Regions from separate parts of the Shewanella woodyi ATCC 51908 genome, predicted to be linked through region 4. Evidence: predicted binding sites of a transcription regulator. Region 4 holds the regulator's gene; each other region holds the start of a gene.
The links. The regulator sigma-54, encoded in region 4, starts transcription at its own class of promoters, with help from an activator protein. The targets are predictions, from matches to a motif close to GTTGGCACGNNNNTNGNNT.
Positions count from the first base shown of each region.

Region 1 (4,278 bases), 2.1 Mb from region 4:
TAATGGTTATTTGTTTTAAGCCTTGCATCAAGCAGTGAATAGCAATCGAGTGAGCCACTATCAAGCTCGGCTTCCTCCTGCCAAAAATGACGAAACACAGCCAAGCAGGCGGTAAGCGAATTCTCAGCTTTAAAAAGTGCGGCCTGCGCGCACCTTACCTCACCATCGGAGCGCATTGGCTCATTTGCAGGAAAATCAAAACCATAGCGCTCTGCCAAATAGCAGGCATCATCAAAAGCGTTAGCCTTCCAAAGCACTAACTCAGGGAATGCTTCGATATCACGGCTATTCACAGGGTAAAAATGAAATACTGATTTAAGATGGCTAAAGTAGTGGGTTCTAAATTCAACCAGTGCCTGTAGGAGCAGATAGGAGTATGGGTCTTGAATATCAATAAAGATCTCAAACCTATGCTCTCGCTTCAATAAGCGGCGCTTGACCTCATGGAGAGTCCTCTTAACGCTTAGCCAGCATTCACTGCTGATCCCACGTGCAAGGTAAGAGATAAGATAAGATTTTATGACCGATATGATTGCTATGCCTCCTTTATGGTGAGCTCAAACTTAACTTAGTGGATTCAGCCCCAATTTGATAGCCATCCACTTTAAAGAGTTCACAGAGTCAGAAACAAAAAAGCCAGCCTTGAAGGCTGGCATTGAAACCTTGCATTTAAAAAGAGGTGTTAAACTTAACGAGCGCTCTTAATCGAGACAAACTCAGGATAGGCATCGATACCACAGTCAGAGGCATCCATTCCTTTATACTCCTCCTCTTCACTCACTCGGATCCCCATGCTCAACTTCAGGGCATACCAAACAGCAAGTGAAGCGCTAAATACCCAAGCAAAGATAACACCTGCACCATAAAGCTGACCTAACACTGTAGCATCTGCATTTGATAACGGCACTAACATCAAGCCTAAGAACCCAGCAACACCATGTACAGATATCGCACCTACTGGATCATCAATTCTAAGTCTATCCAATGCCACAATAGAGAAAATAACCACACCACCAGCCACTAAACCTATCACACCGGCAAAGGCGATAGAGGGGGAAAGAGGATCGGCAGTGATAGCAACAAGTCCTGCTAACGCACCATTTAAGATCATGGTCAGATCCGCCTTGCCCCACACCATTCTACATACCACCAAAGCAGAGACCGCACCAAAGGCCGCTGCCGAGTTAGTGTTAAGGAAGATTTTAGCCACGGCAGTTGCGTTCTCCGCATCTGAAACTAATAACTGCGAACCACCATTAAAGCCGAACCATCCCATCCATAAAATAAACATACCTAAGGTTGCCATAGGCAAGTTAGAACCAGGAATGGGATTAACTTGTCCATTAGGGCCATATTTCCCCTTACGCGCACCAAGTAAAAGAACCCCTGCAATCGCTGCCGCCGCACCGGCCATATGAACAATACCGCTACCAGCAAAATCAACAAACCCAGCCTTGTAGAGAAAACCTTCACCCCATGTCCAATAGCCTTCTACTGGATAGATAAACCCAGTCATCACCACTGAAAACGCTAAGAAGGCCCATAGCTTCATACGCTCAGCCACTGCACCAGATACAATTGACATTGCCGTTGCAACAAAGACAACCTGGAAAAAGAAATCAGACTCAAGAGCATGATCAGCCCCCTCTTCTTGGCTACCTATCAAGGTGCTAATAGAGGGCAGCCAGCCACCCGCAGCGTTATCAACATACATGATGTTGTAACCCACAATCAGAAACATCACACAGGAGATAGAGTACAAACATACGTTTTTAGTTAAGATCTCTGTGGTGTTTTTCGATCTCACCAACCCAGCTTCTAACATGGCAAAACCCGCAGCCATCCACATAACTAGCGCACCGGAGATCAAAAAATAGAAGGTATCTAACGCAAACCTTAATTCAGATACCGTCACACCTAATTTCGCTAACTCGTCCATCATCTATCCCCTTAAAGTGCTTCGTTATCTAGCTCGCCCGTACGAATACGGATGGCTTGTTCTAAATCCGACACAAAAATCTTTCCGTCACCAATTTTTCCAGTTCTAGAAGCATTCACAATCGACTCAATAAGCAACTCAAGATTCTCCGCTTTCGTGGCGATCTCAAGTTTAACTTTTGGTAGGAAATCGACCTGATACTCTGCGCCACGATATAGCTCAGTGTGCCCTTTTTGACGACCAAAACCCTTTACCTCTGTAACCGTCATCCCCTCAATACCGACACCCGCAATCGCTTCACGGACATCATCTAACTTAAACGGCTTAATGATAGCGCTGACCAGTTTCATACCAATCTCCCTAACTTAAATTGTTAATCACTTCTGCTAATGACTAATTCAAGCATTAGGCCAAGTTAACAAACTGATAACTTTTAATGAGTTAGCGATCTTCCTTAAAACCAGCCTAGTGTATTGCGCACCATTAAGGTGCGCATAAAAACTCAATGCACGGAATTAGCGCACTCATGTCATTAAGCAGTTAGACCAAATGCTGATTGGAAATAGGATGATTAGCTGTAGAATAAAACTCACTATCATCAGAGGTGTGTAAAGATGTTGAATCCACAAGAGTGCGTACTGGTTGTTGTCGACGTTCAGGGAAAGTTAGCTCAAGTGATGGACAGCAGTGCAGAGCTACACCAAACACTACTGAACCTCATCAAGGGCACCGCCCTATTTGATATTCCAACATTATGGTTAGAGCAACTACCCGATAAACTGGGCCAAACTAGCCCTCTTCTCTATCAGGAGCTGATAAAGCAAAGCTCTCCCATAGCAAAGCAGCATTTTAGTGGCTGGCAAGCTGAGCAGTTTAAAGATCAACTTACCGCGCTAAACCGTACACAGATACTGCTAGTCGGAATAGAGTCCCATGTGTGCGTATATCAAACCTGCAGCGATCTTCTAGAAAACGACTTTGATGTTCATCTTATCGTCGACGCCATCTCCTCACGCACCGCAGCGAATAAGCAACTAGGTATTGAGATGATGCAACACAAGGGCGCGCAGATAAGCAATATGGAATCACTGCTATTTGAGCTTCAACATGAAGCCGTAGGAGAGAGGTTTAAAGCGTTACTAAAATTTATAAAGTAACTAGCCAAAGGTTGTTTTATTTGCCTGATAACAAGTTTGCTGACTTGCAAGATAGCAAGTTTCAAGTATCTTTTTAGGTTGGATTCATTGGGCTGGTTTGGTATTTGGTTGGTTTGCTGGATACCATGACTTCAATTCAGCTAATTGCTTGCAGCAGGTTGAGCCACATTGTCGGATAACAATGCTTCAAGTCTCTTTTTGATTGGGTTCATTTCGCTAATTTGATGTTTGGTTGGTTTGCTAAGTACCATAGCTAAGTTGGTGTCTATTGCTTGCAGCATGCTGAATGTATGAATACTTCTGCGGGACGCTGTGAAGCCATCCTTGGCCGCTCTGCGGTTTCATCCTTGAAACCGAAGCCCACAGACGCATTCACACCTGACTCAGATTCCTACTTGAGCATCTCTTCGATTTGGGCTAATGAACTACGACCCCTTTATTGTTGATTTTAGATATGGATATCGTTGCAAGTATATCTGACCTCTAGGGATGGAGAAAATGCAGAAAAATGTCTGGAACATTTTCAACCCTGTAGTCTCTGCGATGACATCTGATGTGAATGGATTCACAAATGCCGTGGTGACAGGATGACATAGAACGGCCATGTCATCGAAGCTCACTGACGTACCTACACCTGAGTATTTATCTCTTCGATTGAGGTTTTGGGCTGTAACTCATTTTTGAACAGAAGTGAGTTAGACCCAATTGATTAGAAAAAGTATATCAGCCCCCTATTAGCTCCGGCCCCTTTATCGAAGACAATTGAGTAGTTTTGAATGCTGAAGGTAGCCGATTATAAGTGTGACCTTAAGCTACCTCCAGAGAGAGTTTTATATCGTATATGGACACTTAGGCTTTCCGCCTTTAGCAATGACATCTAACTGCTCAAAAGAAGCTGCACGAGTAAAGTCATTAGCGTAACCTACTATCTCGGTTTTCTCATCCTCAGCGGCTGCGACAACCGATACAATCAAAAGGTGAGAATATCCATTATTCAACATTTTCTTGACTGCATATTCAGTTCCACCATCAATCTTATATTGGTCAACGTGAATAACCTCACCTAAAGTCGTTCCCCCCATCTTCACCAAGCTAGTTTTATAACATTGCGAAAGAAACTCTCCGACTTGGCTGGAAACTAACGATTGGCTTGAGGAGGAGGTGTAAACTTCACTCTTACTT
Region 1 is NC_010506.1:1,288,277-1,292,554, reverse strand. It holds gene SWOO_RS05000 (DsbA family protein) at 1-425, opposite strand, end outside; gene SWOO_RS04995 (ammonium transporter) at 689-1,939, opposite strand; gene SWOO_RS04990 (P-II family nitrogen regulator) at 1,951-2,289, opposite strand; gene SWOO_RS04985 (isochorismatase family protein) at 2,554-3,096, shown strand; gene SWOO_RS04980 (hypothetical protein) at 3,927-4,278, opposite strand, start outside.
Region 1: a site for sigma-54 is predicted at 2,336-2,354, ahead of SWOO_RS04990 (P-II family nitrogen regulator). Genes of this name have one in related genera too.

Region 2 (4,278 bases), 2.8 Mb from region 4:
GATAAGTCAGCTATTACAAGTGGATCTAGTGATAACTAAAGTCTATCTTATTTTTTACTAAAAATATTTTTAATACACCGAGAATTAATGCAAAAAATGAACCAAATCACTAACATCCCCTTTCTAGGTACCATAATGAGCTGACTTTCAGTAACCTCTGACAAGAAATTGGCTATTTCACAGGAAAGGGCGAGCTTGGGAGCACCACGGTAGAACTGATGGGGGAATGTGACTGTGATTGTGAAAGAGTCTAAAGTGGATAGGTTACAGATTGTGTCAGTGTTCGTGTAAAAAGTAGATACAACAGCTCTCATTAATTTCGAAATTCAGATGAGGATAAGCATCTGAGTTAATCCGAAAGCCCTAATTTGCTCCGACCCCTTTATCAAAATCGAAGAGACGAACTTGTTTCAGATAAAGGTGCAGATGCGGCTGTGGCCGTTGACAGCATGGATGCTGTCGTCGAGCTTACAGGGACGTACTTGTTGCGTGTCACAGAAGTAGCTTCACATCAGCCTGCGGCAAGCAATAGATAACGCTGAACTTAGTTGAACTGAAAAAACGAAACAGATAACAATGAAAGTTGATGTATCAGAGCTAACTAAGATGGAACTGCCCATCAAGTACCAGTCGGCACTTGGAAAAGTTTGGTCTCCCCACAGGGACTCGAACCCCGATCGATCGCTTAGGAGGCGACTGCTCTATCCTGTTGAGCTATAGGGAGACGGGAGTGATTATACTGGTTTTCTCCCTAATGAAAAGAGGGGATGAAAAGCTAATTAATTTAGTTGCTTATTTCTTATACTCTTCATAGCTCACATCTTTATCGCGATGTCGTTAATCTGCACATTGTAGGCGGCTTTTTGGTTCACTAACATTGCTGTGGCAGTGTCTTGAGTGACTTGGTCTATCTTAATGGTCGCTTTACTCTCACTGGCTACGGCGCGCATCTTGTCAAAACGATCAGGCATGTTTTCTTGAAGGACTAGCTGGAACGTGTCTCCGACGCGGATCCCATGGCGGCGACCTAGATTAATGATCACTCTGTCATGTTGCTTAGCGACCACCTGACCAAGAATGGGGCGGCAGGTTAAACTGGTATCAATCTCTTGTACTGCTTGGGCTAGCACCTTGTCGATATCTTTTCCGTAGGCTGAGTTCCAGAATCGATTTTGATTCGAGGGAACTGTCTCCTGACGTTCAAACTCCCAGGGCGCCGATGAGGTGAAATCTTGACTCCAGATCTGCTCGCCACTGATCCCGTGGTAAAGGGAGAGCCTGAGTTGAAATTGGCGAATGGGATCGCTGCTCCAGAGTCCTAACATGTTGCTCTCGGCAGGGTTGGTGGAGATATCGATGATCTCTGGAAGCAGCACATATTGGCTGTCGGTTATTTCGCTGAGCCAGCTAGGTAGTCTGTAACCTCTGATATCCACTAAGGCTTGTTCTATATCGAGTCGCTCATTGGCGTGAATATGGGAGAAACTGCTATTTGAGGACTGGGTTAGTGCATTACCAATGCGAACAGAGAGGGCTTTTTCAAAGGCGCCGATATTGCCGTAACGCAGTTGTGCTCTGTCTCTTATCATCGACTGGGGCACTAATATTGCCGCTTTTAGTGACTGGCTGTCACATTGGGCTTGGTGAGCGCTGGCTCCGATAACATCAACTTTTACCATGACAGTGAGTTTATTGCCCTCTATTAGCTCGTTGATAAGCTCAACTTTAGCGGCTTGGGACTGTTTTTGTAGTGAAAAACTGTCTTGGGTTAATTGACCATTATTAACCGTTTGAGTACTGGTAAAGCTGGCGCCATTTTGAAGTGTGGCATAGGTTAGGGCTTGATGAATGGCATCTTCGCGAGCTTTGGTGACATTGCCATCAACAATATTAGACTCCCCTTTGACGACGACCCAAGCAGCCACAGCTAAGTGGGAGTAGAGCGATATTAAGGTAAGCAGAAGCAAGGTTACAAATTTCATTTTATATCCATCTATTGCCGTCGATATCAGTGATGAGTGGCGCTATCGACATAAAAATGACAGTAACAGCGACTGTCAGCCATATGTTTATGGTAAAGCAATTATCATGCCTCTATCTTAATAGCAGAGCTTATTAGTGTTTTAGCTGCAGGGTAAGTCTATATTGGTCATGCTTAGTTTGAATGTTTTGATAAATCGTGGTTATGGGCTTAGCCCATAACCATCAGGTTAGCGCGAGATGACTCTCCGTTCTGGAGTTATTTTTGTTGGATTAATGGGATGAGTTTGTTTGCGAGCCAGCTGTAGTATTTATCATTGCCGTGGATCCAATCATGATTACCGTCAGCGTATTGTATCTCGGACAGATAAGTTTCAGGATCTGTGACCTCTTGATCGAATGTCGTCGCTGCATTAAAGAAGGTAAGACCAAATTGACTCCATACATATTCCACTGCATAGAAATATGAGTAGATGAGGTTTGTCATCGATTTAGACTCTTTAAAGTACTGACAAAATGGTGGATCGGATACCACTATCACTGTGTGTCCCTGATTGTGAAGCTTCAACAAGATAGAGAGTTGATCGGTGAGATCATCATTAAAATAGTCGACAAACTCTTTTGTAGTGATTTCATCAACGCCTTCTGGGTAGGTTTGCTCTAACCATTTGGAAAATCGTGAGATATTCTGATGTGTCTGCATTCCTAGGTTAGTGATGATGGTGGAATTCGCTAAGGTTTTATCTTGCTGATGAGTATTTAAGTTTACTAGTATCTCAGACCAAAGCTTCCTCGAAATGGCGCTCTCGAGGGGAACAAAATACTCGGCATCACACATGGCAAACTTCTTTTGTGAGAAGCCTGAACCGTTCATAACCATACCGCCACAATGGGGGATATCCATTTGGTTTAGTGAGCGTGATAGTTTACCCATATGGCTGTCACCAAAAAGGGTGAGGTTCACCTTTTGAGTTTGTTGTTGGCTCTCTTGAAGTTTTTTTGTGGCTTCGAGTAACTCATCTTCGCAAACGACTTCATTAGTATCCGGCTGCTCTATAGTGGTTTGAGCTGTTTCATCATGAACTGTTTTAGGGGAACTCTGTTTATCAATCACAGTTTTGAAATGCTGCATAACATAGTTGACAGCTTGTGGAGTGACAGATCTTAGGTTGCTCTCAAATCTAAAGTCGCCAGCATTGGGAACGGTTATTAGTTCGTATGAGGGGAAGTAAGAAAATTCGGAATAATGATCGCTCATGAAGCCTGCAACGGTCCGCAATAATGATTTTGAACCTTGATTGGCAACTAAGATATGTTTGTCAGTCATGGTAGCTGTTAAAGGTACTGGTGATACCGTTAAAATGATCTGAATCGTCGGGTTGATGGATTTGAGTCTTGCAGAAATCGCTTTAAGATCTGCACATAACTCTTCATAACTGAAGTTATGGAACTGATAAATAGAATCATCAAATTTGCCAGAGATGATCCCTGGGCAACTGGGATAGAATACATCTTCATTATCTCTCCAGGCCTCAGTCAACCCTAAGGTAAAAACCAGTACATCTGTGGTTGTGATTGTTGCGCGCATTTCTGCCGAGGCCTCGCTGCGAGCTGTCACTAAATCAGCTAGTGAGTCAAAACCTGCAGGATTAAAGTTGGGCCTTAATAGATCGTAATACCTGTTGTCCTTACAATAAGTAGCGCAATTAATATCAAGTTGGCTGCCCCTGTCCTCAATATCAAACCATTGCAGAAAGCCCCTTGGTGTATAGAGGTTACCAAATGCAAAACTGGAAACTTGGTTGGATTCAAGCTTACTTTGATTAAATAGATAACTACCTGCGTTTAGCCACTTACCAACATGCTGTGCAAAGCAGGATCCTATGGATGAGATCCTAGGTGTATGCTGATTTAAATGAATGTTATGAAGTTTGGGAAATATCTCGTGTCCAAGTTCAATATCAGCAACACCAGTACGCCAAAAGGAGCTATCGCCTTGATGACTATAAGGTGTAAATCCTGTTTTTTGCATAATGTTAGCTCCAGATCTTTAATAACTTAAAACGAAAAAGTGCCATAGTTATGGCGGTTTACGTTCTTCTTTGCTGACTAAAGCAATTAGTGTGCCTCTAAGGCAGCGTTAGATAAATAGATTAAAGTTATGTGCAAAAAGGCCGATGTAGTGGCTAGTAGAGCTGTATTAGCTCAGAGAGTGCGTGTATTACTGTGTAGTTAAAGTCCTTTTGGCTTGATACTTGCTTTCTCTATATATACCCAAGCTACCTCAAGATGCTCGTT
Region 2 is NC_010506.1:1,978,665-1,982,942, forward strand. It holds tRNA gene SWOO_RS08070 (tRNA-Arg) at 649-724, opposite strand; gene SWOO_RS08075 (flagellar assembly protein T N-terminal domain-containing protein) at 816-1,982, opposite strand; gene SWOO_RS08080 (GSCFA domain-containing protein) at 2,240-4,012, opposite strand.
Region 2: a site for sigma-54 is predicted at 2,078-2,096, ahead of SWOO_RS08075 (flagellar assembly protein T N-terminal domain-containing protein). Genes of this name have one in related genera too.

Region 3 (4,278 bases), 2.8 Mb from region 4:
GCAATTGTCATGCCAAAAAATACAATATCAAGAGCTATATGAGGAGGTTTGACCTTGAGCACGTTAAAGGTAAGTAAGAAAAGAGTGAAACGCTTAATAAACGGGCTTAATTAGAATGGCTTAACGAAGAGATAACAGAGGATATATAAGGCTAAATGCTCTATCAGAGTATGAAACTAACCGCAGAAGTCACAGGCACTTAGTTTCAAGCTCGATATAGACGATAGGTTAGATAATCATTTAGATTTTCTTTTGATAATAGATACCTGGATTACAGCGGATCATATCAAACTCCTCTGTTAATCCGGCAATTGACTCAGATGCGCCAAGAAAGAGTATCCCTTTCGGGTTCAAAGCGGCAGCAAATTGCCGCAGGATTTTGGCCTTTGCCTCTGGAGAGAAATAGATAAGCACATTACGACAAAATATAATGTCAAACTTACCTAGCAAGGTATAGCTTTCAAGTAGATTATGGGCTCTAAAGTTAACTAGACGTTTAACATTGTCCTTGATCACCATAGTGCCGTCATTGGTCGCTGTAAAAAACTGACGCTTACGCTCCTCAGACAAGCCTCTGCCTAATGCCAAATTGTCATACTCAGCATTTTTACACCTTTCAAGCATAGACGGAGATAGATCCGTTGCTAGAATTGAGGCATTACCTGGCAAGGTTCCTGGCTTTTTCTGTTGATACTCCAAAATAGTCATGGCAAGTGAATAGGGTTCTTGACCTGAGGAACAGGCCGCCGACCATATTTTAAGTGGTCTACCAAGCTTGCTGTATTCAGGCAATAACTTATTAGATAGCAACTCAAAGGGGTACCGATCTCTAAACCATAAAGTTTCATTCGTGGTCATCGCATCGATAACAGATGCTCTCAGCTGCCGCTCAGTTGGCTTCATGGAGTGTTTGACCACTTCAGACAAGGATGGAAGATTATACTGTCCCATCAAAGGTGCTAAGCGACTGCGTACTAAATACTGCTTATTATCACCCAGCACAATACCACTGTGTTGTTCCAGAAATAATCTAAATTGTGTGTATTCAGCTTCAGCAAGTGATTTATTTGGCACCTAGATATCCTAATATCAGTAAAACAGGCTATAACAACATCATATTGTATAGAGCGCTGGGTTATACATTAGCAAGTATAAAGAAACAAGCATAATATAAAAACCGCAGCCCTCAATCTTCTATCATTCTAGACTCAAATGCTTATTCACTGCCGCAGCAAGCTCATCGGGATTAAATTTAGCAATAAAGTCATTCGCCCCAACTTTCTCCACCATGGCCTGATTAAATACTCCACTTAAGGAGGTGTGCAGCACAATTTTAATATCTTTCAGCTTTGGATTATCTCTAATCTCTGCTGTTAGCGTATAGCCGTCCATCTCTGGCATTTCGATATCTGAGATAATAAGCGGGATCTCCTTGGAGACATTATCCATCTCTTCAGCCATTTTGGTGAGTTTATTTAATGCATCTTTACCGTCAATGGCCGTATCGATCTGCAATCCCAATGCTTCAAGAGCACGAATGATCTGCTTTCTTGCCACTGCAGAATCATCGATAACCATGATATGAAAATTATCATCTTCATCTATGGTTAGCTGCTCACTTAACTCTTGGCTAATTTCAGTTTTAACTGGAGATATCTCATCAAGAATTTTCTCGACATCAAGGATCTCAACTAACTCACCCTCTATCTCAGTCACAGCAGTCAGATAAGAGTAGCGTCCAGACCCCTGTGGAGGCGGCATAATCGCCTCCCAATTCATATTAATTATCCGCTCTACTGACTTTACCAAAAATCCCTGAATACTTCGGTTGTATTCAGAAATAATGATAAAACAACCGTCGATATCCTCAATTGGACGGCCACCTGTTGCCGCACTGAGATCAATCACAGATATCGTCGCACCACGAATGTGTGCAACCCCTTTAACAAAGGAACTTAATTTAGGCAAACTGGTTAAGGGTGGGCATTGTAGTACCTCCTTAACTTTGAACACGTTGATTCCGAACCTTTGACGGCCGTTAAGCTTAAAAAGTAAAAGCTCTAAACGGTTCGCCCCAACTAGCTGGGTTCGTTTGTTAACTGACTCAAGAATACTTGACATAATACGCTTGCCTTGTCGTCTTTAGGATGCTGACCTACATTTCATAACTTAACTGAGTATAGGCATATTAATTGCTTGAATAGATATATCTCACAACCAGAACATGAATTAGTCAAGTTTATGACTCCTTCTCTTAGATTTGAGAAGTGCAAAATCACGTTCTTTACGAAAGTATAGGTGTAATCTAGCGATTCAAGCTAGTCTATTCATTATGAAAGTAAAAAATGTACTCATTTTATTCACATTATTATTCTCGACACACGCCTTAAGTGCTACTCAGGCTAGTGTGCCCTCTTTATCGACCATATCAAATTTAGCTATAGAGACCATAGAAAAAAAAATAGATGTCTCAGGTGACGCTAAAGTAAAGATCACCCCTCAAAGCCTAGATACGCGAATTACACCACCAGCATGCTTCCCCCCCGTAAAGGCAGAGCTTGCGACAAATAGAGCCATTAAACGAACCAATACGGTAAAAATAAGTTGTGATAGCCCACAACTGGATTACCCTTGGCAAATTTTTCTCTCAGTGCGCGTAGACATACTCTATCCAGTTGTCGTTGCAAGAGAGACATTAGGCCCAGGTGACTTACTTTCCAACGATGATGTCATAATCGAGTACGTTGATAGAACAAACCTCAGAGGTCAGCAATTTGACGACATTAAGCAGGTCGTCGGCACTCGAGTTAAGAGGCGAATTCCCCCTAATCAACCTATATTTAGTAGTAATCTTTGCTTTGTGTGTAAAGGCGATACTGTCTCAATATACGCCCGTTCGGCAAATGTCGTGATAAAAACTGTCGGTGAAGCGCTGCGAGATGGAAATTTAGGTGATAGAATCCGAATTAAGAATACACATTCCAATAAAAGTCTGCATGCTACCGTCACGGGTGTAGGTGAAGTTGAAGTTAGAATGTAAAAAACGTAAAAATATACTAAAGCTCTACTTATCCTTGCCGATACACGAGTATGTTCTTCTTTTTTTTACTGCTGGAGCCTGATGATGGCTATTGATATTAAACAAGTAAACTCCGCTGCTAACGCCCATGTAAACAAGGCATCAGCGAACAAAACCAACACTCAAACGAGTCAAGCTGGTAATAATGCTAGTTCAATTAGCACGCCTCCTAAAAGTGACTCAGTGTCGATCACTTCTCAAGCTCAACAACTGCAGAGCATCCAAGCAAAGTTGAGTGACATTCCTGAAGTGAATAAGCAGAAAGTTGCTGAAATTAAACTTGCGATCGCTGAGGGACGCTATAAAGTCGATCCTGAAAAGCTTGCTAGCAACATCGCTATGTTTGAAAATGAACTCAAGGATCTCAATTAGTCTGTATGAGCCAATTATCCAGCATCATTGAAAAGCAACATCAGCTATTACAAGAGCTGAAAGTAACAATATCTGAAGAAAAGAGCGCATTGATTGATCAAGATGCCGAGCTTTTACTTACACTGGCTTCCAGCAAAGCTAAGTTACTTGACGCCTTAAAGGCCAATGATGGTGTTTTATCCGCTCAACCCGACATAGCAGCGCTTTCTACTGAGCCAGCTCTCGTCAATCAAGTGAAGATTGCCAAAGAGCAGCTTGCAGAATGTCAGCAGCTTAATATGGAAAATGCCAGCTTAATTGAGCTCAACTTGGCCAGTGTCAATCGTTTCGCCCAAGCTCTTCAGGCCAGTAGAAATGCATCAAGCCTCACTTACAATGGCAAAGGTAAGACATCGACAATATCGACCTTAGGAAATAACTTAAAAGCTTAATCAGCAGCTAAGTCTGCTAATCGCCTCTAAACTTGCCCCCAGCTCCCTCAGTTCACAGCACAATTGTATCCGTACCTTTATCAGCTAATCAGTACAGCTCCCTCCCCCTCATCGTTAATGACTCTAACACTAGAATTCAATCGTTAGGGTGCAATAAGAGTGCCCAATAAAAGGAAGCTATCTGTTCTGCTAGGGGAATTAAAATAATCATGATAGAAATAGGACATTAAAAAGTTGAGGGATAATCCTCAACTTCTTACTTGTTACTTCTTAAAAGTTAAAAATAGGTCACACTCTTAATTGTTTGCGGCCTATTGTTTTGTTGATAAAGCGCCCAAACTTGTGAGAAATCCAGTTCCAGCTCAGTGACATAGTGCTCTCCCGCTGGATAACTCT
Region 3 is NC_010506.1:1,984,238-1,988,515, reverse strand. It holds gene SWOO_RS08115 (CheR family methyltransferase) at 241-1,074, opposite strand; gene SWOO_RS08110 (chemotaxis protein CheV) at 1,198-2,121, opposite strand; gene flgA (flagellar basal body P-ring formation chaperone FlgA) at 2,333-3,040, shown strand; gene flgM (flagellar biosynthesis anti-sigma factor FlgM) at 3,125-3,451, shown strand; gene SWOO_RS08095 (flagella synthesis protein FlgN) at 3,457-3,882, shown strand; gene SWOO_RS08090 (LPP20 family lipoprotein) at 4,160-4,278, opposite strand, start outside.
Region 3: a site for sigma-54 is predicted at 2,180-2,198, ahead of flgA (flagellar basal body P-ring formation chaperone FlgA). Genes of this name have one in related genera too.

Region 4 (4,278 bases):
TCTCTCTGACCTGATTACTAAGATCGTAAATATTGAGATTAGAGGTGTCGATATAGTGATCAACGAGTTTAGAGACTGGCTCTAGCAGTATCCGCTCATGATCTATCGCTTCTTTAAGTGAAGTTTTACTTCTCGAAAGAGGGTGGAGACGACGGGTTTCGCTGTAACGCTTGAGGAGAACTTCGTCGCTTGAATTTAGGAAAAAGCTTAGTAGCTCAGTCCCTTCAGGTAGGTTTGAAAGCTGTTTATCTAGTTCTGTCTCATGCATATTACGGACATCAACACTGATAGCAACAAGCTCTGTGCTATCTTTGAGTTGTTCCAATAGCGTATCCATAAGAGGCAGAGGAAGATTGTCGACACAATAGTATCCGAGATCCTCTAAAACCCTGAGGGCGACAGATTTTCCTGATCCGGAACGACCGGATACCATAACCAGTTTCATTGGGTGATCACCTGATAAAGTTCTGACTCGTCTTGTGTTTTTCGTAACTGCTTTAAAATTAGCTTGTCATTAAGCTTCTCTGCCATCGCCGACAGGGTGCTTAAGTGCTGTTCACATTGATCAGCTGGAACTAATAGTGCAAATAGTATATCGACCGGCTGTTTATCAATTGAGTCGAAAGAGATAGGCTCTTCGCACTTAATGAGTACCGCAACGGGCTGACTAATATTGGTTAACCTTCCATGTGGAATCGCTATACCGTTACCTATACCTGTGCTGCCCATTTTCTCTCTAGCTAAAAGACTTTCAAAAATCTCTTGAGAGGAAAGGCTTGGGTACTGGACAGCGGCAAGATCGCTGATAAGTTCCAGTACCTTTTTCTTACTGCCCGGAGTGGCGCAAGTTGTGCACTCCGGCTGCAGGATGGTGCTTAATTCCATCGTTAGTGTTTTGTTTGCTTCTCTTTATGTTTAATTACCTGACGGTCGAGCTTGTCAATCAGGGAGTCTATTGCTGCATACATATCCGCATGTTGTGACGCGGCGAAAACCTCACCTCCAGCAAGATGGAGTTTGGCTTCTGCTTTCTGCTGCATTTTTTGAACATTCAAAATAACGTGCACATTATTGATCTGATCGAAATGTCGTTCAAGCTTTGAAAACTTTTCTTCAATATATTGGCGTAGCGATGTGGTAATTTCGATGTGATGACCTGTTACGTTTATTTGCATAGAGATACTCCTTCAGATTCGTTTGTGTTAAAAACGCGCTCGCTGATTTGAGGTTTACACTGCATTTAAATATTCAAGCTACTTCGAAACACCGCATCCTGTGTGGATATATATCCAGCTCACTTCTATATTCAGGATCTAGCATGTCGTGAACTTACAGACTTTACGTCACAATGACCAACCTCAATATATTCACTTTTCAAATATCTTATAAACTCTTTCTTTGATTCGATGGCGGGATCAACATGGCCTCACGGTACTTGGCTATGGTTCGTCTCGCCACCTTAATGCCCTGCTCTGCAAGAAGAAGGGCCATCTTGCTATCACTGAGAGGCTTTTGTTGGTTCTCTGCCGCCACTAACTTTTTAATGAAGGCGCGGATAGCTGTTGATGAACACTCACCGCCATCGTCGGTACCCACATGGCTGGAGAAGAAATATTTCAGCTCAAATATGCCTCTTGGGGTATGCATATATTTTTGGGTTGTGACACGGGAGATGGTCGATTCATGCATCTCAACTTCTTCAGCTATGTCATTTAGCACCATAGGTTTCATCGCCTCTTCACCATATTCGAAGAAGCCTTGTTGAAACTTGACGATGCAATTTGAGACCTTTAAAAGAGTATCGTTACGACTCTCTAAGCTCTTGATAAACCACTTAGCTTCCTGCAAATGCCCACGGATAAATTGACTGTCAGCTTGGTTTTTCGTGCTGCGAGCCATGGAAGCGTAATGCTGATTCACATTAATTTTTGGCATGTAGTCTGGGTTGAGTTCAACAATCCAGCGCCCTTTCTTTTTAATCACAGTGACATCTGGAATAACATACTCATCCCGACTTGGGTTGATGGCCAGTCCAGGACGTGGATTTAGGGTTTGAATCAGTTCAATGGCTTGCCTTAAATCATCCTCTTTAAGTTTGGTTTTACGCATTAAGAGGCGGAAGTCACGGCCTGCAATTAGATCAAGGTGCTCTTTAATCAGTAATCGGGCATTGTCGATATGAGGTGTTGTGTTGGCATATTGAGCTAGCTGTATAAACAGGCATTCACTGAGGTCACGGGCTGCAACACCGATAGGATCAAAGTGCTGAACACGCTTAAGCACCGCTTCAACTTCATCGAGCTCTATCTCAGGATCGCCCATGGCTTCTAAGATATCATCGGTACTTTGCGTGAGGTAGCCACGCTCATCGATCGCATCAATAATGGCTGTCGCGATGGCTAAGTCATTATCAGAAAATGGGGTTAAGTTTTTTTGCCACTCTAGGTGCTCATATAGACCTTCACAGGTTTCGCCTTGGAAGGGAAGGTCATCATCTCGCATCGCGCCAGAGCTTGAGTTTGGTGTTGCGGTGTAGACCTCATCCCAAGTGGTGTCGACAGGAAGGTCTTCAGGCATGGAATCTTGATTCAGTGCGTCGGATGTTTCTAGTGACGAGCTGTCTTTATCGGCCTCTTTCTCGACAGAAGCACTGAAGTCTGTTTCGCTGTTGTTTTTGACATCGCTATTGTCAGCGTTAGCATCAACTTGCTCTTCGTCCAACTCCAGTAATGGATTGGAATCTAATGCTTGTTGGATCTCCTGTTGCAGTTCCAGTGACGACAGCTGCAGCAGACGTATCGCCTGTTGAAGCTGGGGAGTCATGGTTAAGTGCTGACCCATTTTGAGCTGGAGTGACGCTTTCATGTACTGCTATTCCCTACTTTGTACTTATAAAATGAGAAAGCCTGTTGGAGCTATTTGGGGAGTCTTTGCTCCCTCAATTGACTTCATAAGAATGAATCATAACGATGCTGTAGAATTTCTAAATTAGAGGAGAACTGCTCCTCTAGATTAACTATAGCTTGAATTGTTCACCTAAGTACACAGCTCGCACTTGCTGATTGTCTAAGATTTCAGCGGGTGTACCTTCAGCGATTAAGTTTCCATGACTTACAATATAGGCATGCTCACAAACATCCAATGTTTCCCGCACGTTATGGTCAGTGATCAAGACACCAAGACCACGACTTTTGAGCTGTAAAATGATCTTTTTGATGTCGATAACCGAGATAGGATCGACACCTGCAAAGGGCTCATCAAGCAGGATAAATTTAGGGTTTGCAGCCAGTGCTCTAGCTATCTCAACACGTCTACGCTCACCACCTGACAGCGACATCCCTTGGCTATCTCTGATATGGGTAATGTGGAACTCCTCCAGCAGATGTTCAAGCTGCTCCTCACGAGCATTTTTATCTAGCTCATCACGGGTCTGGAGAACGGCCATAATATTATCGCGCACTGAGAGCTTTCTGAAGATACTGGCCTCTTGGGGCAGGTAACCTATCCCTTTACGGGCGCGTAGATGCATGGGATCTAATGTGAGATCGTCACTATCGATAAAGATACGACCTTTATCACTTTGTACTAAGCCCACGACCATATAAAAGGTGGTGGTTTTTCCTGCACCATTGGGGCCGAGTAAGCCAACAATCTGACCTGTTTTTACACTGAGGCTCACGTCCTGTACTACGGCGCGACTTTTATAACTTTTGGCTAGGTTTACAGCCTTTAACGTCAAAGAACTCATTCGATCTCCTGAGCGTTAACTGCAGGTTCTACAGGTATCTCTGGCTTTGTTTCAGGTTGAGTCTCTTTGTTGCTATCTGTTTTAGGCTTAGACTCATCCTGGTAATTTTCAGGTTGGATAATGGTGATGACCCTTTCGCTACCTGTACTTTCAGCAATAAGCTGCTGCTTTTCAATGTTATATTGAATCTGATTACCTGTAACTTGGCTACCATCTTGCTCAAGCGTCGCATTACCCTTCAGAATAAGAGTGCGTTTTGATAACTCGTAGCGGATCTCTTTTGCGCTGGCGTTGGCTGGACGGCCATCTTCCATTATCTGTGAGTAAGTTGCTGGATTCCCCGTAGCGACTAAGATACGTCCGTTAGACCCCTCTTTGGTAAAGGCTCTAAGCTTATCGGCATTGATTTTAACTGAGCCCTGAACGACTTCAACTGGGCCATTAAAGATGATCTGGTTATTTTTAATATCTGCTTCCTGACTTGCTGCAGAGATTTTAACTTCTTGTTTTAGATCATCGACTTTTGCCAC
Region 4 is NC_010506.1:5,139,870-5,144,147, reverse strand. It holds gene rapZ (RNase adapter RapZ) at 1-445, opposite strand, end outside; gene ptsN (PTS IIA-like nitrogen regulatory protein PtsN) at 442-885, opposite strand; gene hpf (ribosome hibernation promoting factor) at 888-1,175, opposite strand; gene SWOO_RS21745 (RNA polymerase factor sigma-54) at 1,384-2,865, opposite strand; gene lptB (LPS export ABC transporter ATP-binding protein) at 3,017-3,748, opposite strand; gene lptA (lipopolysaccharide transport periplasmic protein LptA) at 3,745-4,278, opposite strand, start outside.